2 linked regions of the Rosistilla oblonga genome follow. The protein of the gene in region 1 interacts with the protein of each later gene in a pairwise test. Links are inferred from orthologs where the notes say so. Each region holds a gene or a part of one and is shown on either strand. Other genes may lie near its edges.

Region 1 (15,000 bases):
GATTGTGCTCTTCAATAGCGACGGAACGGTCAAAGTGCAATCAATCAAAGACGCAGGTGACGACAGTACTGTCTATGACTTCTCCGCCACGCCGCTTCCGGATCTCAACAATGATGGCGTCAATGAAATTCTTGTAGGAACCCTTGTTAGAGCGTATGGCTATGGCCGCCGGGAACTGGTGATCGACTACCCGAGGCCGGAATTCACCCTGATTGGCGATCTGGGTGATGCACCAGACGTGGGAAAGGGTACGGCGGCGTGGGACTACAACACGTTTCTGACGGACGACGGTCCGCGACATGGCATGTCTGAGGGACTCTATCTAGGCGAATCGGTTAGCATCGATGAGCTGCCGAGCCTCTCGACCGCTGCAGATTCGGACGACGACGACGGCGTGGTCGACCCGGTGCGTGATCTGCACATCACAGGTGTGCCAACCATCGAACTACTGGTGACCAACGAGTCCGGTGTCGACGCAAAACTGTACGGTTGGATTGATACCAATTTCGATGGATCCTTTGACGAAAGCGAACGGGTTTCGACAGACGTTATCCCATACGGAATCAACCAGTCGGTCACGCTTGTTTTCCCTGAGTTGCCGCTCGGATTAGCAGGCGTCACTTACGCTCGTTTTCGACTCAGCACCGACGAAGCCGCCGCATTGCCGACGGGTGTTGCCAGCGATGGAGAAGTGGAAGACTATCTGGTCACGATTGAGACACCGTCTGCACCGGCACAAACGATGTTTGACTATGGCGATGCCGCGATCGGAAACTCCGGAAGCATTGTTTCCACAGCGACCACGCCGCAGCCTCAGCTTGTCGTCGGGGCGTTTCACAACATCGGAGACATTGACGGCAATGGGACAACTGATCTGGCCGTATCGGTGTTGATCGGTGGAAACTCTCCCGGCGTAGAGATCCATTTGATGAATCCGGATGGCACCGTGAAACGAGTGGAGTCAACCGCGATTCCTGTCGACCTTCAGACGCACCGTTTGGGCGAATCGTTCACGGGATCGGGGGACCTGAACGGCGACGGCATTCCCGATGTCGTCATCGGATCAACTGGGATCGGTAGCGAAGCCGCGGGCCGACTAGATGTCGTCTTTCTGGGTCGCGATGGGAAATCGATTGGTTCCGCAATCATCGGAGGCGACAGCGGAAATGGACCACCGCTGTCTGAATTAGCCGGTTTTGGGATCTCGGTCGCTTCGATCGGAGATATCGACGCGGACGGACACGATGATCTGGCCGTGGGGGCCGCGGGATTCGAAGGGGATGGCCGTGTCTTCATACTCCTGATGGGTGCGGATGGTGTGGTCGACGATTACGAAGTGATCACAGGACCGGGTGACTTCGGTAGCTCGGTCGTCAATCTTGGGGACCTCAACGGTGATCTTGTGACCGACTTGCTGGTCGGTGCCCCGACCTATTCTGACGCGCTCGCCAATCGCCGCAGCGGTGCAGCTTTCGTCGTGTTCATGAACGATGATGGCACGGAGCAAGGCCGGAACATCATCTCTCAGAGCACAGGGATCGGCATTTCCGCAGATGACCGGTTTGGAGCGTCCGTGGCATCGCTTGGCGATGTCAGCGGGGATGAGATCATTGATATCGCTGTTGGTTCTCCGTACGACAACACCGGCGGTATGAATCGAGGTGCCGTCTACGTCTTGCAGCTGGCAACGGATGGCTCCGTAACCGATATCTCCAAGATTGCCACTGGGATGGGAGGCGGTCCGGAAGACTCGGCGGACAACCACGGATCCTTCGGACAGTCCATCGCTGTGATGGACGATAACAACAGCAATGACCTGCCGGAATTGCTGGTCCGCGCATCCTCCAGCGACTATCGGGTTGAGCTGGCCAGTGCTTCAAGCGTCATGCATTCGCCATCGCACGGACTCGATTCGAACATTTTTCTGGGTTCGTTCGTCGATGCCGAAATTGCACCGAATCCGAACGATGCGGCGACAGGCGATGACGTCACCGGTTTTGGTAACGACGAAGATGGCTTGGTTAATCCATCACAACTACGAAATCTGGCCGTCGGTCAAAATCCGTCCGTCGATCTGTACGTCACGAACCTGACTGGGAGTGATGCAACGCTGTACGGATGGATCGATTACGACATGAATGGCGAATTTGATGAGGGCGAACAAGTATCCCTCTCTGTACCTTCTGAAGCCGTCGGTAAAGGCAGCCTTGGTGAGATAGTCACGCTAACGTTCCCTGAAGTTCCAGAAGGATTTTCGGGAACGACCTACGCGCGGTTCCGCTTCAGCACCGACGCAAGTGCGGCGGTTCCCACCGGTCATGCACTCGATGGCGAAGTCGAAGATTACGTCGTGACGGGACTTGGTAACGGCTATCAGAACCTCATCCCCGCCGGTTCGCTTGATCCCGGTTTTGGTGATGGAGGAGTCGTCAGTTCGGAAATACGGCAACCAACCGGCGATACCGGTGGCTACGTGGTCGCGTATCCATCAAACGGACAATCGCTGGTCCTGGGAAATGCTTCCGGGGATGTCACGGTCATGCGGCTGAACGCTGACGGTGGCGTTGACGGGTCGTTCGGCAACCTAGGTGTCGCTAAGTACCGGATGTGGTTTGACGGAGCCCGGATGTCCGCCAGCAGTATGGCCCTGGATGATCGAGGTCGGATCATTATTGTCGGGTCACTAAGCTTCACCGATGGATCAGGAAGAAGTGAGTTCGCGATCACTCGGTTAACCCCCAACGGGCACATCGACACCAGCTTTGGAATCGATGGATTTCAGTTCATCGACTTCGCTGAACGCAAAACGGGCGGCCCTGACATCGCTATCGACAGTCAAGGACGAATTGTGGTCGGTGGAAGTGCACAACATATCGACGATCGAGATTACGACTTCGCGGTCGCTCGGCTAACCACTGACGGAGTGCTTGATTCGGACTTCTCCGATGACGGGAAACACCATTTCGATATCGGCGGAACGACGGATATTTCAACGTCGCTCACCATCGATCCGCAGGATCGTATCGTGATGGGCGGCTACACGAACGTCCATTCGGGCATCCAAAACGATCTCGCCGTGGTTCGCCTGACGACCGACGGCGTACTGGATGAAAGTTTCGATAGCGACGGTATCCAGACAATCGACTTCAATCACAAGTCCGATCTTCCAGGCTCCGTCGCGATCGACTCGCTGGGGCGAATCGTCGTGACAGGGCGATCTATTCAAGGCGGCGAGACGGGAACGGACACTGCGGTCGCCCGATTGACAGCGGACGGAGCACTCGACACCACCTTCTCCGATGATGGCAAACAGCTCATTGACCTCTTTTCGCAGCAGGAGCTTACGACCGGGCTTGTCATCGACAGCAGCGATCGCATTTTAGTCGGTGGCTATACACGACTTGTGGAGACGAATGATGACCTGGCGGTCTTGCGACTGACAACCACCGGCGAACTGGACACAACCTTTGATGAAGACGGTATCCAGTTGATCGACTTTAATAAGATGCGTGATTATGGCGGCCAATTAGCGATCGATCCACAAGGCAACATTCTGGTTGGCGGTACCGTTCAGAATGGCACATCCTCGTCCGACATCGGCGTCGCTCGATTGACACCGAGCGGCGACTTCGACAGGACCTTTAGTCGAGATGGCAAACTGACCACGGACATTGGGAGCCCCGCCTCATCATATAGTTCGGCATCAGAGATTGTGGCCTATCAGCCTGATGGAAAGATGGTCGTTGTCGGAAACTACAATGGTGCCATAGTACTCGCTCGACATTTTGATGACGGAACGGTTGATCTTACCTTTGGTGATCGCGGCGTCGCGACGGTGGACCCCAATCCATTTAGTAGTTCCGGCAGCCCGATCGGCGTCCATGTCGACGCTCAGGGTCGGGGCCTCTTTGTAACTCAAGGACGACAGGAAAGTTCCAATTCGGGCACTCTAGAGGACATTCACATTTACCGTCTGACGAGCGACGGTGAATTGGATGTCAGCTTTGGAACGGATGGATTGCGCGTGATCGATTTCGACAGCCAACGCGACAATCCATCCGACTTCGCCGTCGACAGCCAAGGACGCATCCTTCTGGTGGGCATCTCGGGATCGAACCGTTTTCTGATCCGGCTCACGCCCGATGGTTTGATTGACCCGACTTTCGACACCAGTGACTCCAGCGGACTGTCCTATCCGACGAGTTACATTGCAATCGATGAAAACGACAATGTCGTGCTTGTCGGTCGTGCTTCGAATGACATCACTGCCGCACGATTCTTAGAATCAGGTCGCCTGGACCGAAATTTTGGAGACGATGGCATTCAACGCATTAACTTGGTGGATGGCAGTCAAGACAGCAACGACTTCGCGACAGGAGTGGCGATGGACAAATCCGGACGCGTCGTCGTCACCGGATATTATTATAACCCTTCGTCTTCGAGCTATCATCTGGCCATCTTATGGTTGAACCCCGATGGATCGCTCGACGTCAGCTATGACGACGACGGCAAAGTGTCATTTGACTTCGGGTCAGACAACGAACGTGTTTATTCTCAGTCCGTTGATAGTTCCAGCCGTGTGGTAGTCGGAGGATACACCACAGTGGCGGGAGTATCGACGTTTGCAGTCGCGCGCTTCAACCCTAACGGGACTTTCGACAAATCGTTCGGCGTGGAGGGCAAAAAGGTATTGGAAGGTACCGCAGGAACGATTAAGAGCGTATTCGTTGATGAGTTTGACCGAATTCTAATGGCTGACTCGAACTTCGCCATCCTCCGATTGCTGTCCAATGACGGTGCAGGCGGAGAATACCTGGCGAGTTTGCTGACGAAAGACTTCGGCGATGCACCGGATCTGGGAACGAATACAACCGGGTCCTACAATACGCTCTCCATCAATCAGGGGCCGACGCACGTCGTTTCTCCGTCAATCTTTATGGGTGCTGGCGTCACTGTAGAACTCGACGCGATTCCGGTTGAATCGGCCAATTCTGATACAGACGACGGAGTGGTTGCTGTTTCCCGTGATCTCATACTTAGTCTTGGCCAGGTTCCGATAGTCACCGTTCAAGTAACAAACGATACCGAAGTCGACGCCTGGATGTACGGCTGGATCGATTACAACGCCGACGGTGTCTTTGATCCTGAAACGGAACAAGCCACTAGTGTCAGCGTGAACGGAACAACAGCGGATGAACAACTGGTGATCCCGGCTGGCTTCAAGGGCAACGCGGTACTCGCGTTCCCCAGCGTTCCTATTACATCCGCAGAATCGACGTACGCCCGTTTCCGTCTGAGTACCGATGCTGCTGTCGCCAATCCCACAGGCCCAGCGGCCGATGGGGAAGTCGAAGACTATCAGGTCACGATTCTGACCAAAGACTTTGGTGATGCCCCTGATCGCTACGGGACACGAGTCGCTGACGGCGGGCCATCGCATCGTTACGCGCCTGGTCTAAGCATTGGTTCGACGATCGATCTGGAATCGGACGGATATGCAAGCAACGGGGCTATTGGCGATGACTCGGTCGGTGAGACCACGGATGAAGACGGCATCCTAAATCCCAATGTGCAACTCGACGTGACGCCAGGAGTCGCTCCTTCGGTTAGTGTGTTGGTGACCAACGACACGGGACTGCCTGCCAGACTCTACGGCTGGATAGATGTTGACCTCAGCGGAACGTTTGATTCTCACGAACGACGTTGGGTTGACGTACCTGATGGTAAAAACGCAGCTCAGGGGGACTTTGTAACCCTGCCCGATTTCCCCGCTATTGCCGAAGGTAAATTCGGACAGACCTATGCTCGGTTCCGACTTAGTACCGATTTTGGCGATGCCGTCGATGACTTAGGGATCGCCCTACCCATCGGATACGCTGTAGACGGCGAAGTTGAAGACTATTTGGTGACGTTCCTGAATCAAGACTTCGGAGATGCGCCTGATAGTTACAAAACATCGGAAACAAGCGGCGGCCCCTCACACCAAATTGACGCGAATCTATTGTTGGGCGATAGGATCGATAGCGAGCGGGACGGATTGCCAACTGTCTCTGCAAACGGCGACGATCAGTCCGCTTCGATTGATGATGAAGACGGATTGCTAGACGCCGCCAGTGACCTCAAATTAGTCGTTGGCGAAACTCCAAAGGTTCGCATCGTGGCAACGAATCTAACCGGGCGGATGGCGGCTGTTCATGGCTGGATTGATTTTAATGGCGACGGTGATTTTCTTGACGCGGGAGAGCACCAATACAAATCCATCGCGAGCGGCGCTATCAATGCTCAAGTCGATTTAATATTCCCGCAGATCGACGCGGAATTTTTCGGCACGACGTATGCCAGATTCCGGCTAACCACTGACTTTGTGGAACCCCATGCGGTTGCCCCAACGGGACGACTAATTGATGGCGAAGTGGAGGACTACGTTGCTACGATCTCCATGCCTCTAGACCCCACGACGTTGAGTCCTCAAGAATTCAGTATAGATACGCAATATTCTCTCATGCTCGGTAGCCAAAATATTGACACCCTGGGGTTCGACAGTCTAAGTACGAACTATGGTGCTTCGGTTTCAGCATTCCCTAAAATCGATGATGAATTTTCAATATTCGTAATTGGTGTCCCGGGACCAGTGGTAGATTCAGGTAGCGACGTTGTCGAATCGGTCGTGGGGAATGGGGGCCAGTTCCGACTGATCTATAGAGATGCCAACGACAACTACCACCATACACTAAGATGGGGTTGGGAGACGGAGTATCTGGGAGAACGACACGCGACCGCGATTGCTTCTCTAGGGGATATTGGCGGCGATGGAACGCAGGAGATCGCGATTGGCCGCACAGGAACGGATTTGCAAGTTGCAGAAGATGGTAGTTGGACGCGAGGAAATAAGGGTGAAGTGAAAATTCTATCTCGTGGCGACGACGGAAAATGGACTGGAATCGCTCACCTCCGATCTGGGAATGATGGCGTTCCTCTATTGGCCGATCATGATCAGTTTGGCTACGCGATTGCAAATGTTGGATTGATCGATAACGATGACGTTCCCGATCTTGCGGTCTCAGCGATCGGTCATGGAATTGGCCAGGGGGCGGTCTACATTTTGTTAATGAATGAGGACGGCACCGCCAAAGACTATACCCGCTTGGAAAGTGGAAATGGCATGATGCCAGAACTCCCGGCTGGAACGCAGTTCGGGCGGTCAGTCACATCTTTGGGAAACGGGCTCATTGCGGTCGGTGCGTCGGGGAACGGCACGGCTGAGTCCATCTATATTATGCAACTTGGCAGCAATGGTCAGCTTGTCAGTCAACCCGTTCAATATGCGCCTGCAAGTGAACAGCCGAGCGGTTTCGGAGATGCCGTAGCCAGCCCGGGTGATTTAAATGCCGATGGAGTGGCCGACCTGCTGGTCGGTGCTCCGCTCTATGGAGCACGGGGCGCCGTCTATGTCTTGTACCTTAACTCAGACCACTCCGTTCGCGGCACGGATCTTTTGACAACCGCAACGACCGGTATGCCAAGCCTACAGCTTGGTGAGCGATTTGGTAGTTCGATCGCAGTGTTGACCGAACTGGGGGCGGATGGCATTGTCGAACTAGCCGTAGGATCACCAGGATACGGAGACTACGACGCCGGACGTGTACGGCCGTTTCTGTTGAAATCTAAGCTGACGCCGGATACCCTCGCTGATGCCGTCGCTGTATTGTCCGATGAATCAAAAGATATCGTGACCACCGCCGGAAATAGCAACGTCTCGGATTGGCTACAGGCCGTCTCGGAGTTACCTGCTTTCCCGCGGCCGAATGATATCGTCACGATAACATTGAACCTGGAAGAAGCAGGGATTGAGAATAAGTCCTACGTGGGCCTGACCGTAACTGTCCCCAGCGGTTACCAACTGGTCATTAACGGCTCCAACGGCCCCGTCACCTTCCAAGGTGCGTCCCCTGCCCTGACCGTTGTCTCCGGCGATGTTTTCGTTCTCGGTGACGTAACATTCACCAACGCCACCGACGCTCCCACCATCCTCGTCCAGGGCGGAAGCCTGACGCTGCGAAATAGCATCATCGAAGAAACGACGACGGCCGATCGACCGGCGATTCACGTCACAGGCGGAACCGTTGATTTGGGGACTGCCAACGATCCCGGCGGGAACACGATTATCATCCATGGCGATGGCGATCTTATTGAGAACGCTAGTCCTGATCCGTTGTCAGCGATCGGCAACACGTTCCAGATCGATGACGTCCCGATCGTTTCGAAATTTGAAATCGAAGCCGAGATCACCGACTATTTGGAGCAGCACGATGCGGGATTGGTCAGCTACTTCGCCAACAAGGTTTTCGATAGCCTCGTTGCTGGCACGCGGGACCTCGACCTGCTGTCGCTGGTTGCTGATCTAGAACTGACCGATCCGACGTTCGTTATCACGGAAGCGGTCAACGGCGAAGCCGAAATCCTCAGTGACGATCATACCGTCCGTTTCGTTGCCAAAGAACTCGGTTCCGCCAGCTTCCGTTATTCGGTTCGAGTCGATGATGTCGAAGTCGCCACGCGAATCGCCCACTTTGATGTCACAAATTTGCCGCCTGTGGTTGCCGTCGAACTTGCTGAGCTGACGGTCGACGCAGGGGATGTTGCGACAAATTCCGGTACGATTGCGGATTCCGAGGGTGATACGATTACATTGTCAGCATCGATCGGCACGATCATCACATCGAACGATGGCAGTGGAACCTGGACTTGGTCTCTTGACACCAACGACGTGCCCGACGGTAGCCACACCGTTACGATCACGGCCACCGATAGCGTCGGAATCACTTCACGCACGACGTTCAGCCTGACTGTTAATCCGGCAGCGAAACCGCTGGCGGTGACTGGCGTAACGGTCAACGACGGGGCGGTCCAGCGTAGCAACACGACGGAGTTGGCGATTCAGTTTGATCGTGATTTCGATGCTCAAGCTCTGATCAATACGGGGCAAATCATGAACTCAGTTTCGCTGCATACCGGAGCAGGTTATAGCACCGATGTCGCCCTGACCGCTGATCAATTCCGTTGGGATGCGGCGACGAGCCGGTTGCTGATTGATCTAGCCGCGGCAGGCACTCAAACACGCCTAGCCGATGGACGGTATGAACTGCGAATTCACAGCACGATTGATTCCAGTTTTGTAGATTCCGATGGCACCGATGATGAAATCCACCGGTATCAGTTCCATCAACTCCAAGGCGACTTTGATGGAGACGCCATTGTCGGAATATCGGACCGAGACACCTGGTTCGACAGCTCCAAGGTCCGCTTCGGAGCACGTCTGGGAATGTCAAGCTATGACTCGACATTCGACTTTGATGGCGATGGCATCCTCTCCACACGCGACTACTACATGTGGCTTCGCAGTTGTGTGGGGAAACAGTTGAATTAACAGCGAGCACCCAGAAACACTCAACCTTGAATTTATCCGTATCCGGTTGTAATAAGAGAAATCTAATGATTTTCAGCCTACTCAACATTCGAACACGACTGATTGCCACGTTGGTGGCAATCGCTGTCTGCAACGTCAGCCAATCACAGGCAGGCATCATCACAGCTAATTTAACGACGCTCGATCCTATTCTGTCGGGACAAACGGTCAACTTTGACATCGACCTCCTGAGCGTCGCATTGCCAAATCCCACGGACAGCATCATCTCAGTGACTCTCGACTTCACGGCCAGTGATGCTGCACTGACCGGCGCCGGCTTTGACTTCTCTGGGTTTTCGTTTGTTGCAGACCCAGGGCTTATGGGTGAGTTGGGTTTCTCGTTTGATCCAGATGTTTCCGACGACGGGCGAGTCACGCTGGATGCGGACGTGCCACCATTCGGTACTGATTCTGGTATCCCGAATGGTACCGGTTTCACTCGGTTGGGAATCTTGTCGGTCGTCGCTCCAGCACTGGCTGGCGACTACAGCGTCAACTTTTCTGTGGACAGTTTCGATCCAATCTTTGGCACATCGCTGCTCCTTGACGACTTTTTTACGACCCTGGCCCCAAGTGTTCAGGGGGCAACCTTCACTGTCGAGCCCAGTACCAGTGCCATCGTCCCGGAACCTACCAGTCTAATGATCTTCGGATGCATCTCCGTTAGCCTGATGTTTCGCTCGCGCAACACTCGCCGTGGCCAAGCACATCGTATAACAAGTTTGGTGCCAATGCCTTCCGAAAACTTGTCCCAAATCGCTTACACGACTCGTCATTGATCGTAGGTTGGGAGCCACTGGTTCGACAGAGCATCATGCTAGGTGATGCAGCAACACCTCGGTCAGACGCTCTCGAGATTCTTGCTTTGCCTGTCGCACTTAGTCGTCAATAATCATGCATGCAAACCGATGAGATGAGATCTTTCCCTCGCAATGGCCGTAACGGGTGCGTACCTTTCTTCCGCGGCACCGTGAAAAACGTCACGGAAAGTTAGGGAAACCGAAGCAGGGGCACTCAGTCTGGGATCAGGTCACCACCTCACTCTGTTCGAATTCTGGTCCCACGAACATATTGATTGCTGCGGGCATGACTTGGAATTCGACAGGTTCCTGTTCGATCACTTCACCATCGAGAGTGAACCGCATCGCGGGGTTGGAGCGGAGTGTCAGGCGGCTCGCCTTTTGGAAGAGGATCTGTTCGCACTCGAGGAAGTTGCCCAGTAGATTGCCGGCGATCATCTCCAGCATGTCGGTGGCGTCGCCGTCGCGGATCAGGATTACATCCATCAGGCCGTCGGCGGGAGAAGCTTCGGGAGCGACGACGATGTGCCCCGCGTTGGTCTTCCCGTTTGCCACCAAGACGGCCCACGAATCGAAGTCTTTGATCTCGACGCCATCGATCTCCGCCGCGATCTGAAAGCTCTTCATATCGGTCAGCACGCCGATCGCTCCACGCAGGTAACTGAACGCTCCCCAACGCGACTTCAGTTCATCGGTCAGCTCCTCCGAGACGCGGACGCAGTTCCCGCCGGCGGCAACGTTTGCGTAATACTGCTGCAACCCCTCGCCCCGGATTCGGATCACGTCGATCGCGACCGATCGGCCAGCTGAGATCAGCCCCACCGCCTGATCGATGTCGTCGGGGATCGCCAGCGTACCAGCGAAATCGTTTGCGGTTCCCAGCGGGATCACCGCCATTTGCGGCCGTCGCGCCTGATCGATCTGCATCAGTGCGTTCACGATTGCGTTGACCGTGCCGTCTCCTCCGGCCGCGATCACCGTGTCGTCGCTGCCTTGCAACGACTCTTCGATCGTCGATCGCAAGTCGACCTTACGCGTCAGTTCGACACAACGGGTTCCGTCGGCGTCCATCGCGCTGCGCAACCGTTCGATTTGTGCGGCTCGACCAGAGCCTTGATTCCAGATCAACAGATGACTCATATTGTCCTACATGAGCAGAGAGTAAGAGAGGGCGTTTATGTGAGGGGAGTGTTTCAGCAGGCTGCGGGCGAAGTGTCGTTTGCGGTTTCTTTGATCGCCGCCTGGACGACAGCCGCCAGATTGCCTTCGGTCTGCATTGTCATACGCTGCCGATCGGCGCCACAGCCGTCCCGCACGACGCTTTGCACAAACGCTTCGACACACTCGCGGTCACCCGACGCGGCCAACGAGGGAGCGATGTATTCGAGCATCCGAGCTGCCGATTCCGTCGCCGTGACCTTCTCGCAGGTCAATGGATCCAGCAGATCCGCGCTGACTCCATAACGTGCGGCATGCCAGATCGCAAACGACAACAAATGCGATCGGATCGGCGGATACTCTCGCCCCGCGTGAATGTCGTCACAGGTCTGCATCACAAGAGCACGTACCAGGCCCACGTGTCCGACGCAGTGCTGCAACGATGTGATCACGTCGGCGCATCGGTATTCGATCGTCGGCACTTTGACCGACAGGCGGATGTCCCAGTAGATGAAGCTTTCGTCTTTGATCGCTCCCGATTTCGTCAGCTCGCTCAAACAAGCTTCGTAATCGTCCAGATCCTGGAAATGTGGCGGCGCACCAGCCATCGGCCACTGCACCCAGACCTCGCGGCGATAGCTGGCGTAGCCCGTGTCCTGCCCGTTCCAAAACGGGGAATTTGCTGTCAACGCTTGCAACAGCGGCAACCAACGCCGCGTCTGGTTCATCACGTGCAAGCCGAGCGTCTTGTCCTGCATGTCGACATGGACGTGGCAGCCGAAGATGAACAGCGAGCGGGCGATATGTTGGAACTGTTGCCCCATCGCTTGGTAGCGGAACTTGGGCGTCAGCGTTTCGGATTCGGGCAGCGGAAAGGGATTGGTCCCCGCCGATACGAGCGCCGCTCCGGTGTTTGCCGCCGCATCGATCAACAGCTTGCGAACCCTTTGCAGGTTGTCGCGAACCTCGTCGAGCGTCTCGCAGACATTCGACGCCATCTCGATCTGGTTTAGATGCAGTTCCCGTTGGATGTCAGCTTCGGGCTCGCGTCCCAGCTGCCGCAGGACCTCGCTGCATTTGGGGATCAGCCGCCCCGAAGTCGGGTCGACCAACTGATATTCTTCTTCGACGCCAACGGCGGGAACTTTCGAGCGACTGAAGGAAACCATGGAAACTCACCAGCAAAAGGAATGATTTGTCGAACCGGAGATTCGAGGCAGTCCTCGCTCGCGGGACGAGCCGAGGCATATTCGACGGACGATCGCGCGGGACGCGATGTCGCGTTGCTTGTAGCGTCAGCGGAGATCGATAGCTGCCAAAGCCAACGCCGCCGCGCCATAGGGCAATGCGGCTTCATCGATGTCAAAGGTTGGGGTGTGCAGCGGTTGCTGGCCGATCTCGATCCCAGCGACGCCGATCCGCATCATCGCTGCGGGGACCTTCGACCCGAAAAAGGCAAAGTCTTCCGCTCCCATGCTCGGTTGGTCGATCTGGTGTACGTTCTCCTCGCCGACGATTCTTCCTGCCGCGATGCGAAATGCCGCGTTGATCAAGGGATCGTTGATCACCGGCGGCGTGTGACGGCTGTAGGTCACCTTTGCTTCGACGGGGTATCGCAACTGCAGCGATTGGGAGATCCGATCGATCTGGTCTTTCGCGTGCTCCGCCGCGGCGATCGACAGCGTCCTCACTGTTCCTCCAAGCGACACCTTGGCAGGGACGATGTTCGCCGCCGACCCGGCTTGGATCTGCCCTACATTGACGACGATCGGATCGCGGGCGTCGTACGAACGAGGCAGGCGAGAGTAGACCTCGTGGATCCACGCGGCCGCCGCGCCAACCGTGTCGCCCGTTAAATGAGGCCGAGCCCCGTGGCCCGCTTTTCCGGTCAGCTCCATCTCAAAGACATCGCAACCCGCGGTGAAGGCGAGGTCGCGGAATCCAAACGTGCCGACGTTGCGAGACGGATCGACGTGCAACGCGATCGCGCAGTGAACCTCTTGCAACGCACCCGCATCGATCATGTGGATGCCACCGGTGCTCGTCTCTTCAGCGGGTTGGAAGATCGATCGGCTAGCGCACGTTGTCGGCAATTCACCGGCGTCGCGCATCTGCTTCAAGATCGCTGTCGCTCCCCAAACCATCGTCGCATGGGCGTCGTGACCGCAGGCGTGCATCACCCCGGCGGTTTGGCTGGCGTAACAAGCTTCCAGTTGAGTCTGCAGCGGCAGCGCATCGATGTCGCCACGCATCGCGACGCGACGTCCCGGCAGCGGAGCACCTCCGTCGATGTCGGCCCAGACGCCGCGGCGTCCTCCGGCATATTGAGGTGTTAGGTTGAGTTCGGCGATTCGGTCAGCGAGATAGGCCGTCGTCGCAAACTCATGCTCCGATAGCTCGGGAGCTTGGTGCAGCGAGCGTCGGATCTGCCGCATCCGCGGGGAGAGCGATTGAGCTCGCTGCAGCACCGCGCGGCCGATATCGGGGACTTCGGTTACCATCGGACACCGCCTGTTGGGCATGGTGTGTTGAGCAATGGAACATCGATTCGAGAGGGCATCGATTCTGTATCTTCATTTTCGTATTCGCAGCGGCCGGCAACCACCGCCGGTTGCCTTTGCGAAGAGACAGAGATGCAAACGGTGTGCCGGTTTTAGCGCGAGGCGAACCGACGGGCGATCAACCAGCAGACGACGGCCCAGACGAGTCCTGCCCCCCAGCCAGCGAGGACGTCGGTTGGATAATGCACGCCCAGGTAGACGCGGCTGATTCCCACGAGAACAGTCGACAGCACGGCCAGCCCAAGTACGTAGACTCGCACCCAGAAATGTTTCAGAACCGGAGCCAGCAGAGCAGCGAGAGTCAGATAGACGACCGCCGACATCATCGAATGGCCGCTGGGAAAGCTGCTCGTATAAACTTCGGCCAGGTGTGGCACGACGTCGGGACGCGGTCGGGCGAAGAACTGTTTCAGCAGCGAACTGACGATGATCCCGCCGATCGTGGAGACCAGCAGCACGACCATCGTTCGGTACGCGCGGTGGATCGCCAGGAATCCGGCCGCCGCGGCGATTAACATCGAAAGGACCGACACGCCGCCAAGGCCCGTGATGTCGCGGCCAACCTCTCGCATCCATCGAGGGCCGATCGGTTGCGTCGGATCATCCGCTTGTCGCATCGATTGAACGACCCAGCGATCAAAATCTGCGGTGCTCCCCTCGGTCACCTCGTCGGCCAATTCGATGAAGCCCCAGCTGACCGCCACAACTAACAGCAGCGCGATCAGGACGATCGGTTCGCGACCGCGGAAGTATTTGATTCCTGAAGCCGTCCAAGAACGCAGGTGTCGCGGAGCATTACGGAGCACGGAATGCGGTTCCTTTGATCGATTGATTGATGTGAGGCATCAGGCGTCGAGCGACGCCGCGGCGGGATATTGCGTGTCTTTGTTTGGGAGAGCCAGTCGGCACGTCGCTGTTCAGCGGAACCGGACGCTATCGGCTTGTCGGTTTAGTCACAACGAGCTTCCTTGCATTAGCCGTTTGGGCGTTAGCCCCGGTTCAGTGGCAGCGGAAC
Region 2 (14,909 bases), 1.5 Mb from region 1 along the record:
TACCATCATTGGTGCGGGAGCCGCAGCGAACCCGCCGCGACACAACTTGATCGTCTTTTGGTCCTGCTTCAAATCGACTTCAGCAAGATTGTGTTCTTCCATCAGCTCGACGAGCTTGCGGATCTGTTCGATATCAAAAACGTCGCCTGACATGTTCACTCCGGCAATTGGTTGTACAACGATTCTAAAAGCGTTTGTTGCCGCGATTGGCATCGCGTTTCGTTGCGTTGTCTTTTTTTAGGGGCGTGGTCGTTGCCACGGCTAGGAAAAGCCCAGCGTTTTACGCCGGGTCACTTTTTACAGGATTACGGTGCAGTCATCGAGACCCTTTGGCAAACTCGACAAGACTTCGTGCCCCTTCTCGGTCACCAACACATCGTCTTCGATCCGGACACCTAGTTTACCCGGCAGATAGATTCCAGGTTCCACCGTGACGACCATCCCCGCCTGCAACGTCCCTTCGGTAATTGCTGACATTCGTGGCGATTCGTGCACTTGTAAACCAATTCCGTGCCCCAAACCGTGCCCGAAGTAGTCGCCAAAGCCGGCGTCGCGGATCACGTTGCGAGCCGCTGCGTCGACAGCTTTCAGTTCTGCGCCGGGCCGAATCGCCGCAATCGCCGCCAGTTGAGCCTCCAGAACGACAGGATAAATTTCAGCCATTTCCGGCGAGGGGGCCCCGATAGCCGTCATCCTCGTTAAATCGCTGGTGTATCCGTTGTAACGAGCCCCCCAGTCGAGTAGTAGTGCGGGATCGTCGCCGACGCGTCGCTCGCCCGGTTGGGCGTGCGGCAGCGCTGCATTGGGGCCAATCGCAGCGATCGTCGCAAATCCACAGCCTTCGCCGCCGAAGTAGCGGATCCATTTCTCGACATCGTGAGCGATCTCTAGCTCGGTCTGCCCTCGCCGCAGCGTTGCCCGGATCGCTTGAAAGGTCTGTTCGGCGATGCGGACTGCCCGGCGGATCGTTTCGATTTCTTCGGGGTCTTTAATCTGACGCAGCTTAAGAACGAGCCCGTTGGTGGCGGCAAAGGTCTGTTGCGGCAGCGCGGATCGTAGACCTTCTAACAGCGCCCAACTGACATCGTTGGCATCCAGACCGATCGTGGCGGCGGAGAAGTCGTCGACAGCTTCGGCGACCAATTGAGTCATCGTCCGTTCGGGGCCGCGAACAAACGACTCGATCCCACCGCATTCGGCTTCGATTTGCGTCTCGTAGCGGCGGTCGGTGAGGATCGCACAACGATCGGCGGAGACCAGCAGATAGCTGCTGTCGCCGGTGAACCCCGATAGGTAGCGGACGTCGGTCTCGCCGGTCACCAACAAACAATCGACAGCTTCGTCGGCTAGCAGGCTGCGCAGTTTCTCAATACGTGTGGACATCGATCCGCGTCGCTCCGTTGACTTGGGATGGTGGATTTCATGGGCCGCTACCGCCGGGAGATCGGTTCGGCAGCAAATTTGCGGTGGCACCGAGCATCCTAGCGTTTCAAACGCCGGGACTCCAGTTGCCGCCGCCGCTCCCCGGGATGGAATCCGTGTTTCCAGTGGGGAGTTAACAGATGGTCTTGCAAGAGTGCGAAGGGCCACAGAAAACCGCCAGCTAACACTCGGCTGCCGGTCGCTCTAATAGGCCCCTTCGCAGAACGCGACGGTTTTGATGGTTCGCGTCAGGATGTAGCAGTCCAGCCAGACCGACCAGGTGCTGACGTAGCGACGGTCCAATTGGATGCGGCGTTCGTAGGTCGTGTTGTTGCGACCGCTGACCTGCCACAGCCCGGTCAGCCCCGGTTGGACGGCGACGTACAGCGGATAGGCCTCGGCATATTTTTCGATTTCGGCGGTCACGATCGGCCTTGGGCCTACCAAGCTCATGTCGCCGACGAGGACGTTGATCAGTTGAGGCAGTTCGTCGAGGCTGGTCTTCCGCAAGAAGACGCCGACACGGGTTACACGTGGATCTCGCTTGAGTTTGTGATCGCGTTCCCATTCGTGACGCAGTTGTGGATTTTCCGCCAGGTAGTCCTGCAGCACCTCGTCGGCATTCTGGACCATCGTGCGGAACTTCCAGACTGCGATTTCGCGGCCATAGCGTCCGATCCGTCGATGTCGATAGAAGACCGGACCGGCTGATGTCAGTTTGATCGATGCGGCAATCGCCGCCATCAATGGCAACAGCACGGGGAACATCGCGACGACGGCCAGCACGTCGAGGGCTCGCTTTAACAACATGTTTCCCGGTTGCAGCAATCCGTTTTCGATGTGCGATGCGGGAGCGAGACCGGGGCAGCGGTCTTGGCCGTACCCTGCGCTGCTGAATTCCAATCGCTCGATGCGTGGGATGTGCAATCCGATTTGCCCCATCGCCTCTTCGGAGAATTCGCTTTGGTCGTCTGCAACCAACAGGCTTGGAGCGTCGACGCCGCGGCAGATGTCGTGCAATTCCGATGTGGGGCCCAGGTATTCGAGACCCTCGTCGTCGGCTTCGTGTTCTTCCCAATAAAGGTTGGGACAGCGGACGTATCCGATGACGCGGCATCCCAATTGAGCCAACTGTCGCGGGCTTTGGCTGTTGAAATATTCGATCGCCGAATCGCCAACGACGATACAGCGGATGCCCCACCACGCGCTGCGGCCCAATTGCCGGCGGGCCAGATAACGGGCCGATGGCAAAAGGACGACACTCCCCAACCACAACATTCCCAGCATCAACACACTGCGGAATTCGAAGGGAGTAAAACCGAAGATCGCGATCGCCAACAGAGACGTTGCAATCGTCGACGCGCTGGTAAAACGTTTCAGCTCGAGAGCGGGGTTCAATCCAAACGCCGGGTACAACTGGTACGAGACCAGCACGAGAACCCAACCGAGACTGGCCGCGGTCACGATCCCCAGCGGACTCGCTGAGATCGCCGCCGGTGCACCGCAAAGAAAGATCGCGGTGGCGATCAGGCCAGCAATCACCGCCGCATCGACCACTAATAATGGCAGGCAGGTGGCAAGCCGTTGCATCAGCAGTCGTTTGCCGAGATGGACCGCGACATCGCGGTCCAGTTGCAATTCGGGCGTTCGTTGTGCGGTTGCCGTATGAGAAAGCAGCAGGGTGGTCATTAATTGATTTGTGGGTAGACGAAGTTGTTTCAATATGGAGGGCTGGCGATCGTTTCGAGTGCATCGAGCATCGCGAAACCACGCCGGTTTTCCTCCCACGGACGGTCGTTCTTCGCCCCATCGCAACCGCCTCTCGCGAGTGAAGGAAACCGAGCCGTTGATGCCGAGTCTGTTTACGACCTTTTCGGAAGTCAAATTCCGAAATCGCCGAACTGAACAAATAGTCGGCATCTGTGCTTGAACCCCCTGCAACCGGCAGAACCTGCACCACCACTGCAACTGGAATGGGGGAGGTGAAGCGGGAAATCGTCACAATCGAAACGATTGCTATCTATGCCTGGTTTTGCTTGCGCATGCGGCGTAATCGTCTCAGGATTCCTACAACCGGCAGATCCCGATCTCGGCCCGAGTCGGCTGGGACTAATTCACGCGAACTAAACACCATTTGGGGAACGCATCGCCTTGTCGCTCCGATAGAGATCTTCGCCTGCTGCCAACTGCGGCCAGGCCAATACCCAGCATCGATTGGTGTTCCTTCGCGGCGCGATCATGCGCTCCTATCGAGAACCTTACAGGCGACTGCAATGAAGAAACGAACATGGATGTTCGCGTTCAAATCGACCACCACACGTTTTGTCTTAGGCTTTCTGGTTGTGTCGTTTTCGGCACTTGTGGTTGGACCGTCGCAAGCCGGCGCGGAGTGCGCGGACTGCGATTGCCACTTGGCCGCCGGATGCGACAGTTGTTGCGATTCGGGGTGCGATGGAATCGGCGGCTGCAATGGGATCGGCGGCTGCGATACGTCGTGTGGGTGCCTGTCGTGCGAGGGACTCGAAAAATGTGAACTCTGCCAATCGTTGGCTCGGATTCGCAAGTCGTTTGCCGACTGCGGCATCACGATGGAAAACAACGTGACTCAGTTCTACATGGGAACGCCCAGCGGCGGCCTGAACAATGACTGGGGATACGCTCGCCACGGCGACTATGTGATGAACTTCGATTTCGGCAAGATGGGAATTCAGGAAGGGCTGTTCCTGAAGCTTCGCGCCGAACATCGAATGGGCGATTCGGTTTCGCAGAATACCGGTGCTCTTATGCCTGCGACGGTGGCCGCCGATCTGCCGGTTAGCGATAGCGAACACGTCTATCTGACCAACGTTCTGTTGACCCAAGCGTTGTCCGAAAACTTCATCATGTTCGCTGGCAAGATGGACACGCTGGATGGCGACATGAATGCCTTCGCCCACGGTCGCGGCATCCGCCAGTTTTCGAACATGGCGTTTGTCAGTGCGGCGATCGCACTGCGAACGGTTCCCTATTCGACGCTGGGTGCTGGATTCGCCTTCCTTCACGAAGGGAGTCCGTTGTTGTCCTTCTTGGTGCTTAACGCGACCGACACAGCAAACTCTTCGGGCTTCAGCGAACTGTTTGCCAACGGCGTCACGCTGTCGAGCGAACTGCGTCTGCCGACCAACTTTTTCGGCCTGCCCGGGCACCAGTTGATCGGCGGCTCGTGGAGCAGTCGCAAATATGTTTCGTTTGGCCAAGACCCGCGTATCGTTCTGCCCAACATTCCTGTGGCTAAGCAGGACGGATCGTGGTCGCTCTATTGGAACTGCGATCAATATCTCGTCGCCGATTCGCAGAATCCAAAACGCGGCTGGGGATATTTTGCTCGCGCAGGGATCGCTGACCAGGGCGCCAACCCGATCGGATACTTCCTGTCGGCGGGCCTCGGTGGATCGAGCCCGATCGCGTGCCGCAAAGCCGATTCGTTTGGTGTCGGCTACTACTATTCGGGAACCAGCGACAAAGTGGGGGCTCTGCTGGAAACCGTCGCCGGGCCGATCGGCGATGGCCAGGGAATCGAGATGTTCTACAACGTGGCTCTCAATCGTGCGATCACTCTCACCCCGGACCTGCAATACCTGTCGCAAGCCCGCGAAAATGTCGACGACGCGTTTGTCGCCGGGGCTCGTATGAACATCGCGTTCTAAAGAGTTGAGTGGCGAGCCGACGCTCGCATCCGATCCGTCCGCAGTCGAGTGAGTCCTCGCTGCGGCGTGAGGCAAGCGGAAACTAGCGTCTCAGCTGTGCATGATGCTTGCGGTTGAAGACTTCCGGATCAAAAGGATCGACCACGGTGGGCAACCGCTTCGGCTGAGATTCGCCCTCGGGTTGCAGCGGCTGCTGTGGCGAAGCTTGAACCGCAGATCCGTTGTCGGCAATCACCAGCGAATCGCTCGACTGTTGTTCAAATGGACTGATCGTCGCGCTGGTTGGGATCGGCATCGCGGCGTTTGGCGGTGTTACCGGAGCGGTGGCGAACTGGCTGCACCAATAGGCGAGGTTCTCAAACGCTTGAGCTTGCGATTTTCCCAGCGGCGCCGTTTCCGAACCGCCGTGACCACGCTGTGCATAATCCAGCAGCGGACTCTTCATCGGATCGTTGGTATCGATCCAAGTGACAACGTGTTGGAGGTTGCGATGAGTCATCGTTGCTGAAACGCGACTGACACCGGGTAGCCGGAGCAGCGAAAACTTGCTGTCGTCCGAATGCCCGTGGCACGCTCCACAGCGATTCATCAAAATCGGTTGGATCACGCGAGTGAACTGTTGCGTCGCAAGTGGCGAGATATGTACGTGATCGACGACCGGTTCCACATCCAGCGGTTCCTCGGCACTGACGGTTTTTACGGTTTCGGTAAACATCCGCAGTTGATGTTCCAGCCGCTTCGCCTCGGAATTGCCTGGCGCCAGTTGATGCACCTGAAGCAATTCGTTTGCCGACTCGCGGTACAAGCCGTTGTTGAGACACCACCGCGCATCGGCCAAGTGGGTGCGAACGCTTGGACGCTCGCGTTGGTCGAGTCGGAATTGGTAGAGCGATTGGAGGTCCGGGCCCCAACAGAGGACGCGTTCGACGGGCATCCGGATGATCGCACCATCGGATTGTTCGATCACGATCCGATCGCCTTCCTGTTGAGCGCTACCAAACAAAACTTGGTCGTTGGTCAACAGCACGGCGGCTTGTTCGGGTGCCTGGTCCTCGGCCAGCAGATCGCCTGGCAATACGACGACAGCAACCGCACTAAGCACCAAACTTAGAATGAGCGACGATTCGATAGGGGGGGCGATCCACTTCATGCGGTGACGTTAGCGATATTGGGACCGCGGGGTCAATAGAATGACGACGAATTCTTTTTTAGTAGGCCAGCTGCAATCCGAAATCGATTGCATGGATCCTCAGGTCGCTGACTTTCCAAGGCATTTCCGGGGCGGGAATGCCATTCAGCCCACCGGCAGCCAGTTGGCCGAGGTTCAAATTTGTGTCGACTTGATCGCCGGGACGCAGCACGCGGCTCCAATAAATAAAGTCGTATCCGACGTGGGCCGACCATCCGCGGTTGATTTGAAAGCCGAGATCGATGCCCAACTGCGGCATCATCGTAAACTCGTTCCCTTCGTAGATCCCGCGGTTGGTGTCCAGCACCAGCAGTCCGGTGTTGACGGAATTGATATCGTCGCCACCAGCCAGCGGCACCGTCGTTGTCGTGCGACCTGCTAGGGTCGCGGTCGTGTTTGTATTTCCCAGTCCCAGTTTCATCATCAACCCGACGCTCACCCGGCGATGTCGAGCTTTGAGGTCGGCACCTAGGACAAAGCTGTTCAATTGATTGTCGGTGCTGAATTGGTCCTGTTCGGCGATCGTCGTTCCAACGGCGAGACCCAGCGAGGAGTCGAGGGTCCGTTTAAAGTCGCGGATCTCGAGCGATTCCTCGAGTTCGTGGTAGTTGTATCCGGCGAACAATCGGATCTGGCGGCAATCGCTGCGGTCGATCACTTGGTAGGCGACGATTCCGCCACCTTGCATCTCCGAACTGGCGGTGACGGAAATGTTGCCTTCCAGCACGCCAGGAAATGCGACAAGTTCCGCGTTCGGACCCGTTGCGCCCGGTTCGACGCTGAAAAACGGACGGGCCAAAATTCCCGAACCATCGCTGCTGGCGGAGAATGTATCGTTCGTTTGTCCGAGGAAGAAGTAGCTCAGTTCGACAGTCTTCATGCCGCTCGGTTCCAGCACGCGGCTCAATGAGAATCGTCCACCCGATCGCGAACCGTCGACCAAGGTCTGGTCGCCAAACAGGACGCGCGTTTCGGGCTCTCCCAAAATGCCAGCCTGGCTGCGAGGCGTTCCGGCGGGGCTGTTGGTGACCAACGCGGGAACGTCGAACCCGGAGATCGACCACAGCAGGTATTCCGCGTTGAACGTCCATGTCGCTTGGCAGAAATTGATTCCCGCGGCACCGCAATTGCCGCCACAGTTGGGACATCCGCCGACAAGTTCGCCACCCGATTCGATGTATTCGCCGCCATATTCGGCTCCGACATAATCTCCTTCGACGTATTCCCCTTCGATATATTCGCCCTCAATGTATTCCCCTTCGATCGGTCCCAGCAGAACCGGATCGAAACTGGCGCGGGCGATCGATGGGGCATCGCCAGCGGGACTGGGAACCGTGGGAACATTCAGGCCGGGTGGAAACTGAAACGGAGCCGGCTCTTGAGGCGTTTGCGGTTGGGCGTGCCCAGCCAATGCGATCTTTGAATCGTCGAGCGAAGCGGGGTTGTTGCTGTCGCCGGTGGTGACGGGGGGACCAAAGTCTTCGTCGGTGAGATCGTCGGCAAAGGGATCGGTCACCGCGCGACGGGGCAGTTCATCCGGCGTCGCTTGCTGAGAGGCAGGCGACTTCGACGGCGGCGCGGTTTGGCTGTCGCGATTGGGAACCGCAGTCCCCGGTTTGCGATAGGGACGCCACATCTCAGCCGCTTTATCGGCTGACGTCGGCGGCTCAGCGAACGCGGCGGCACCGAACCAACAGCTGACCAGAAACACGATCCAACCGACACGCATCCGCTCGCCGGTGCATGTGTCGGGCGAAACCGTTGGGCAACGCGGGGCGAAGTATGGAATCATGAGGGCGATCACGAAAACTTTGGAAACGGTTCAGTCGGAACCTGCCAGACGCCGCACCCATCGCATCGATTCGCAATGGGACGACATCACATCAGGGACGGGAGTGTGGGAAAAAAATCCCGCACTCGTCAACGCCGACTTTAGCCAAAGTTTATAAAAGTGTCGATTTCGCCGAACTTCTGCCCGCTAGCAAACGCGGTCGCTAGCGATTAGCGGTTTTCGATTGGGACGAAATCACGCTTCGTAGGACCGGTGTAGACCTGGCGTGGTCGCCCGATCCGGGTGCCTGGCGAGTTGTGCATCTCGACCCAGTGAGCGATCCAACCGGGCAGACGTCCCATCGCAAACAACACGGTAAACATCTGCACTGGAATGCCGATCGCACGATAGATCACGCCGGAATAGAAATCGACGTTCGGGTAGAGCTTGCGTTCAACAAAATAAGGATCTTGCAACGCAACCTCTTCCAAACGCTGGGCGACGTCGAACAACGGATCCTTGATGTCCATCTTCGCCAACAGCGTGTCGCACGCTTCTTTGATGATGATCGCTCGTGGATCGCGGTTCTTGTAAACGCGGTGTCCAAAGCCCATCAGACGGAAGCCGTCTTGCTTGTCTTTGGCCATCCGAACGTATTTCTCGACGTCGCCACCATCGTCGGCGATCTGTTGCAACATGTTCACGCAAGCTTCGTTAGCACCGCCGTGCAGAGGTCCCCACAGGGCGCAGATGCCAGCGGAGATCGATGCAAACAGGTTGGCGTTGCTGCTGCCGACGATCCGGACGGTCGACGTACTGCAGTTTTGTTCGTGATCCGCGTGAACGATCAGCAACAGGTTGAGCGCTTTCACGAAATCGGGATCGGGGTGGTAATCTTCGGCTGGGGTGCCGAACATCATCTCCAAGAAGTTCTCGCAATAGGACAACGCGTTGTTCGGATAAGGGAACGGTTGGCCGACCGATTTCTTGTAGCTGTAGGCTGCGATCGTTGGCAGTTTCGCCAGCAAGCGATGGATCGAAATTTCGACCTCTTTCGCATCGTGCGGGTCCAACGAATCTTGGTAGAAGGTCGATAGCGCGCCGACAACACTCGAAAGGATCGCCATCGGATGGGCGTCGCGAGGGAATCCGTTGTAGAACGAACGCATGTCCTCGTGGATCATCGTGTGCTTGCGGATCGACGATCGGAACTCGTTCAATTGATCAGCGGTTGGCAGTTCGCCGTAGATCAGCAGATAGCTGGTCTCGACAAAGTCGCAGTTCTCAGCCAAGGTCTCGATCGGATAGCCGCGGTACCGCAGGATCCCGTTCTCACCGTCAAGGTAGCAGATCGAACTGGTCGTGCTGCCGGTATTTACAAAGCCTTCGTCGATCGTGATCAGGCCGGTCTCAGCACGCAGCTTGCTGATATCGATAGCCCGCTCGTGTTCGGTACCTTCGATCACTGGCATGTCGATTTGAGTATCGCCAACGCTCAATCGAGCCGTTCCGGTTGTTGTTGCTTCGCCGTTAGTCGCCGTACTCATCAAGGGGTGTCTCCAGGCACCATATTTCGAAACATAACTCCAAACGATTCGCTTCGCATCTTACCCGCGCGATAGCATCGCGACAATTCGGTTAAGCGAAAACCAATAGTTCGCATCCAAACTTCCCAGTCCAAGGGGGCAATTCGGCCGCTTACGCCGAACAGGCAATCCAGCCGCCGCCCGATCGCGTCCCCTCGCACGGCGCAACGATTGCCATACGAGGACTGCGAATCAAGGCGTGATCAGACATCGTGCCGGGTGAAGATCATTCGCCCGGCGCTGGTTTGCAAGGTGCTGGTGACGGTCACCATCAGATCTTTGGATATTTTGTCGCGGCCCCCTTCGACGACAACCATCGTGCCATCTTCCAGGTACCCGATCCCTTGATCCTGTCCCTCGCCCGCCTTGATCACTTTCAATTGGAACTGCTCCCCGGGCAAATACATCGGCTTCAGAGAGTTCGCAATTTCGTTTAGGTTGATCACCGGCACGTTGTGAATCTTGGCGACTTTGTTCAAGTTGAAGTCGCCCGTGACAACTTTGCCTTCGAGATGCTTCGCCAGCAGCACCAACTTCAGATCGACAGCCTGCCCGGCGAACTCGGGAAGGTCGCGATCGAAGATCTGCAGATCGACAGCATCGTTGGCGCGCAGACGGTTGAGAACGTCCAGCCCTCGGCGGCCGCGGGCGCGGCGCAATTTGTCGCTGCTGTCGGCGATGCCTTGCAGTTCGCTCAACGCAAACCGCGGCATGATCAATTGATTATCGAAGATCCCGGTGCTGACCAAGTCTTCGATCCGGCCATCGATCACGACGCTGGTGTCCAAGATCAACGGCTTAAAGCCTTTGACCTCGCGGACAAATTCGACGTACGGGATGATGAATCGGAAGTCGTCTTTGGTTTGTAATAAGAGGCTGATGCAGATGTAACAGAGCACCATTCCAGTCACCAAGCGAACCGGAGTCTGGAGGTGTTCAGCCAACAGCGGCGCCAGCGCGATCGTTAACACATAAGTCAGCAGCACGCCGACCAGCAAGCCGAAGTAGATCGATGAAATCGCGTCGATCCGTTTATTGGGAACAAAGACATCGATTGCGATCACCGCCAGAGCCAGCCCCATCACGATCGCCAAGTTGGCCCATGGCACCCACGCGGGCGTGGTCACTTGCAGCGATGAGTTGGCCGCTTGCACGGCGTAATTGATTAGTGCGGAGATTCCGCCTGCGACCAGCAGGAAGACCGCGCGTAGTAGGAGCAGGCCCATCGCGTATTCACCTTGTTGTTATATAAGTGTTTCTGGAGGTGGGGCGAGTCCACCGCTAAAATGCTCGCCAGCTTCCGGAACCTTAAATTCGGTAAAGCGATCAGACGGATCGCATGGGTGGGGGATTGGTAGTTGCCCGTGGCCAGCAAAAAAATGGCCGATACCAAATCGATTTGAAGATTCATCGGAAGCGATATCTTCGCATCCAATCATAAATCATGGATCCCAAAACATCCTTGGGGTCCGATGCAAAACAGAAGATTTTTGCATTAGATTCACGACAGCTACTGTACGGGTGTGCTGGGCGACTTTGTTCATTTTTCGCTCGGATTGCTCCGGCGGACTCATCGCGGACGAACAAACGGCCAGCTGCCGACAGCGAATAACGCTGCTACTGCGGGGGTTACCAGTCGGCCAATGGGCCGGCGCCAGAGAAGAGGTATTCGTGCTGCAGGTCGCAGAACCGGTCGGTCATCCCGGCGATGTATTCTCCCACCGCTCGGATCGGTCCCACGCTCGACGCGCGTTGCCGGAACCGCAGCGGCAGCCGATCGGGTTGATCGACAAGTCGCGAATGGAGTTGTTCCAGTCGTTGCCCCGCGGAGCGACGAATCTCCAGCAGTCGCGAATGGCGATAGATGTTGTCGAACAGGAACTTCTCTAACTCGCGCCGCTCGCTGCGGAACGATTCATCCTCCTCGACTCGCAAGCCTTCCTCGCGAACCTCCGCCGCCGTCTTCCCCTGGGCGGCGTGAATCCGGGGGATGTTGAACTCGAGAAAATTGCTGACCTGCAAATCGACCAACTCATGAACCAACGCCGGTCGCAGTTGTTTCGGCGGCAGGTTGCGATACTTCGCTTCGATCGATCGCAGCGCCCGCTCGACCAACGGGACTCGGGCGAGCTCCTCGATCGTCAGCAGTCCCAACTGCACCGCGTCGTCGATATCGTGCGCGTCGTAAGCCATCGAATCGGCGGCGTCGACGACTTGCACTTCCAACAGCGGCGCGGTCACGTTGGCTGGTTGGTGCTTGTTCGCTCGCGCGGTCTGCCCCGCCAAAACCTCGGCCGATAGATTTAAGCCGCTAAAGCGATTGAAGCGTTGCTCGAGGTCTTCGACGATCGTCAAGGCAAACTGGTTGTGTGAAAATCCGCCAGCCTGCCGCATGCAGTCGTGTAGAACGTCTTCCCCGCAGTGACCGTAGGGCGGGTGACCGATGTCGTGCATCAACGCCAAGGCTTCGATCAGATCTTCGTTCAATCGTAACACCCGGCCGATCGTTCGCGCGATCGAAGCGACCTCGAACGTATGCGTCAAACGCGTTCGATGGTAATCGCCCATGTCGCCGGTGAAGACCTGCATCTTACCGGCCAATCGACGGAAGGCCGAACAGTGCAAGATCCGATCGCGGTCGCGTTGGAACGGGCCGCGATAGGCATGTGTCGACTCGGGGTGCTTGCGGCCCAGCGAATCATTGCTGTGCATCGCGTAACTGGCTAACAATCCGTCTTCGCGGTCCGAGGGATGGGGAACGCTGTCATTCATCGTTGCTGTCGCGTCTACGAATCAGGTGCAACGGATGTTGGTCCATCACGTTGGGTTCAAACCCGGCGTAATCGGGGCTGAACAGGTTGGTCCGCGTGTAAAAATAGAGCGGAATGACGGGCAGATCCTTCAGGAAGATCGACTCCGCCTGACGCAGCAGATCCATCCGCTCCTGCCCGCTGGCGGCTTGCGATTGGGCGATCAATTTGTCGTATTCCGGACTGCTCCATCCGGTGCTGTTATGCGAGTTGCCCGTCGTCCACATCTCCAAGAACGTGTTTGGATCGGGGTAATCGCCGTTCCAACCGCCGCGGGCGATCGTGAAGTCCATGGTGAAGACTTTGTCGAGGTAGGTTCCCCACTCCATGTTCTCCAGCGATGCCTTGACGTTCAGATTGTTCTGCCACTGCTGTTGGATGACTTCGGCGATCGCGCGATGCGATTCGCTGGTGTTGTACAAAATGGAGAGCGTTGGCATTCCGCGGCCGCCGGGGAATCCGGCATCGGCCAACAACTGTCGCGCTAGTTCGGGATCGTAGCTCTCGCCGCTGGGGCTCTGGTATTCGCTCAGATAGGGCGGGACGATGCTTTCGGCCGGGATCTGCCCCGCCCGCGTGACCTCGTTGACGATCTGCTGTTTGTCGATCGCCAGATTCAACGCGCGGCGGACCCGCACGTCGTCCAACGGTTTGCGAGTCGTATTGAGTCGATAGAAATAGACGGCCAGCGAAACGCCGACCTTCGCATCGTCGCGCTCTTGAATCTCTTCGATCACCGACAGCGGAACATCCGAAGCCCAGTGCAATTGATCCTTCAGATACATGTTCAGCGCGGTCGTTTGCGACTTGACGCTGTAGGCGTCGATTCGGTCGAGATCGACGGCGTCGGTGTTCCAATAATACGGGTTCTTTCGCAACCGGATCCGATCGCGGATCCGGCGGAATTCCAGTTCGTAGGGACCGTTGCAAACCATGTTCTCCGACTTGGTCCAAGCCGGCGCTCCGTATTTCTCCACGCACTCGCGGTTCACGGCGAACAGCGTGTAGAAGCCCGTCAGGTAGGAGAAAAACGGAGTTGGTTCGTTTAGCTTGACGATCAGAGTTTGGTCGTCTGGCGTTTCCACACCGCCGAAGTGGGCAAAGTCGATCAGGACCTGATGGACCGGTTCAAGCTTCTTGCCGTCAAATTCACCGCCTTCGGTCTGCTTGGTGAAGTATCGAAGTTGCCCCTTGGCATCCCAGTCGATCCCCGCGTCGGTCTGTGGTTTGACGTCGATCGCATAGACCCAGTCGTTCTGCCAGTCGGCCAGCAGCTTTTTCCCCTCGTCGCTCGTCTCGTCTTCGATCTCGGGCCGCTCGGGTTTCTCGATCGATTCGAGAATGCCGTGCAGGACGGTTCCGCGAGGAAAGGGTTGCAGCGGATCGGGACTCCCCGGTCGGTCGCGGAGTTCCGCTTCGACGCGATCGCCCACGGCGACTTCCGCCGTGTTGTATTCCTTGCCGCCGACGACGTAATACAGCTGAGACGAATACTCCGACGCGGTCTCGGGGTGCAGCACGCGTTGCCAAGACCAAGCGAAATCGCGCGAGGTGACGGGAGTGCCATCGGACCACTTCATGCCGTCACGCATCCGGAACGTGTACGTTCGGCCATCCTCGGAGATCTCTGGTAAGTCGGCCATCCCCGGGACAAGCGTCACATCCTGCAGGCCGTTTTCGTCGACCGGACCGTCGGGGACCGATCGCAATAGGCCCTCAAAGAGCGCCTGCAGAATCTTGTGTTCGGGTTCGCCAGTGGCTCGCGCGGGGTCGAGCGTTTTGACATCATCGCCGTTTTGGAAGGCGAAATCGGCGGGTGGCAGCGTGGTAAAGGAGAGCGCCCAGATGACGGCGCAGCCACAAACACCAACCAGGAACCAAGGGAACGCTCGACGTATTTCCGGCGGCACGCGGCCATCCTCCAACTCGATCGGTCAGGAAGGGTAATGCAAACCGACAGTTTCTCAGAAACGCCCGACCAAGGGAACCCGCATTCATTTCCGCGGTTGCTAGCTGCGGGGCGCCGCAATTGCCGGTCGCATAACCGCTACATCCGCTACGCTTCAACAGACCCATCGAATGGATTGAATTCTCCATACTTTCGACCGCAATCCGACCCCAAGTTTTGCCGAAGCTGATATCAGACCAGCCCACCTAAAAAATCGATCAGGGATGAATTCGATGCCGAAGTTGTCAATGTTTCAGACCGGCCTGACCAACAATTCCATCACGCCAAAAGAGGACCCGCGGGTCGCGTTGGATTTCGCTGGACATCTGTTAACCGACACCGCGCACGATCTAAGGTCTCCCCTGGCCGCGGCTCGCGAGCTGACGCAATTGGTCGCCGATGGCGTCGAAGGACCGGTCTCCGAGGAACAGAAAGAGCATCTTCAGGCGGTGGTCGCGCGTTGTAACGACATGCAGCGGTTGATCGACGATATGTTG

Evidence for each region.
Region 2: the proteins of CA51_RS22320 (region 1) and CA51_RS16810 interact in binary tests that used the Escherichia coli proteins (3 or more experiments, as listed by UniProt). The link is inferred for Rosistilla oblonga from one-to-one orthologs.

Annotation. Positions count from the first base shown.
Region 1 is NZ_CP036292.1:6,272,876-6,287,875, reverse strand. Bases 9,450-12,349 are described here. They hold CA51_RS22320 (diacylglycerol/lipid kinase family protein), read right to left. Parts: upstream 11,407-12,349; coding sequence 10,492-11,406; downstream 9,450-10,491. Other genes in these bases: CA51_RS22315 (carboxylate-amine ligase), read right to left, coding at 11,460-12,349; CA51_RS22325 (hypothetical protein), read left to right, coding at 9,493-10,245. In the rest of the region: CA51_RS22330 (GEVED domain-containing protein), read left to right, coding at 1-9,427; more of CA51_RS22315, read right to left, coding at 12,350-12,593; CA51_RS22310 (amidohydrolase), read right to left, coding at 12,720-13,925; CA51_RS22305 (phosphatase PAP2 family protein), read right to left, coding at 14,078-14,791. UniProt on the Escherichia coli protein: In vitro phosphorylates phosphatidylglycerol but not diacylglycerol; the in vivo substrate is unknown.
Region 2 is NZ_CP036292.1:4,764,710-4,779,618, reverse strand. Bases 7,458-10,266 are described here. They hold CA51_RS16810 (citrate synthase), read right to left. Parts: upstream 9,616-10,266; coding sequence 8,299-9,615; downstream 7,458-8,298. Other genes in these bases: CA51_RS16805 (PIN/TRAM domain-containing protein), read right to left, coding at 9,858-10,266; CA51_RS16815 (BBP7 family outer membrane beta-barrel protein), read right to left, coding at 7,458-8,089. In the rest of the region: accB (acetyl-CoA carboxylase biotin carboxyl carrier protein), read right to left, coding at 1-153; CA51_RS16835 (M24 family metallopeptidase), read right to left, coding at 298-1,383; CA51_RS16830 (exopolysaccharide biosynthesis polyprenyl glycosylphosphotransferase), read right to left, coding at 1,627-3,111; CA51_RS16825 (carbohydrate porin), read left to right, coding at 3,696-5,108; CA51_RS16820 (hypothetical protein), read right to left, coding at 5,191-6,258; more of CA51_RS16815, read right to left, coding at 6,317-7,457; more of CA51_RS16805, read right to left, coding at 10,267-10,880; dgt (dGTP triphosphohydrolase), read right to left, coding at 11,284-12,426; CA51_RS16795 (peptide ABC transporter substrate-binding protein), read right to left, coding at 12,419-14,374; CA51_RS16790 (sensor histidine kinase), read left to right, coding at 14,646-14,909.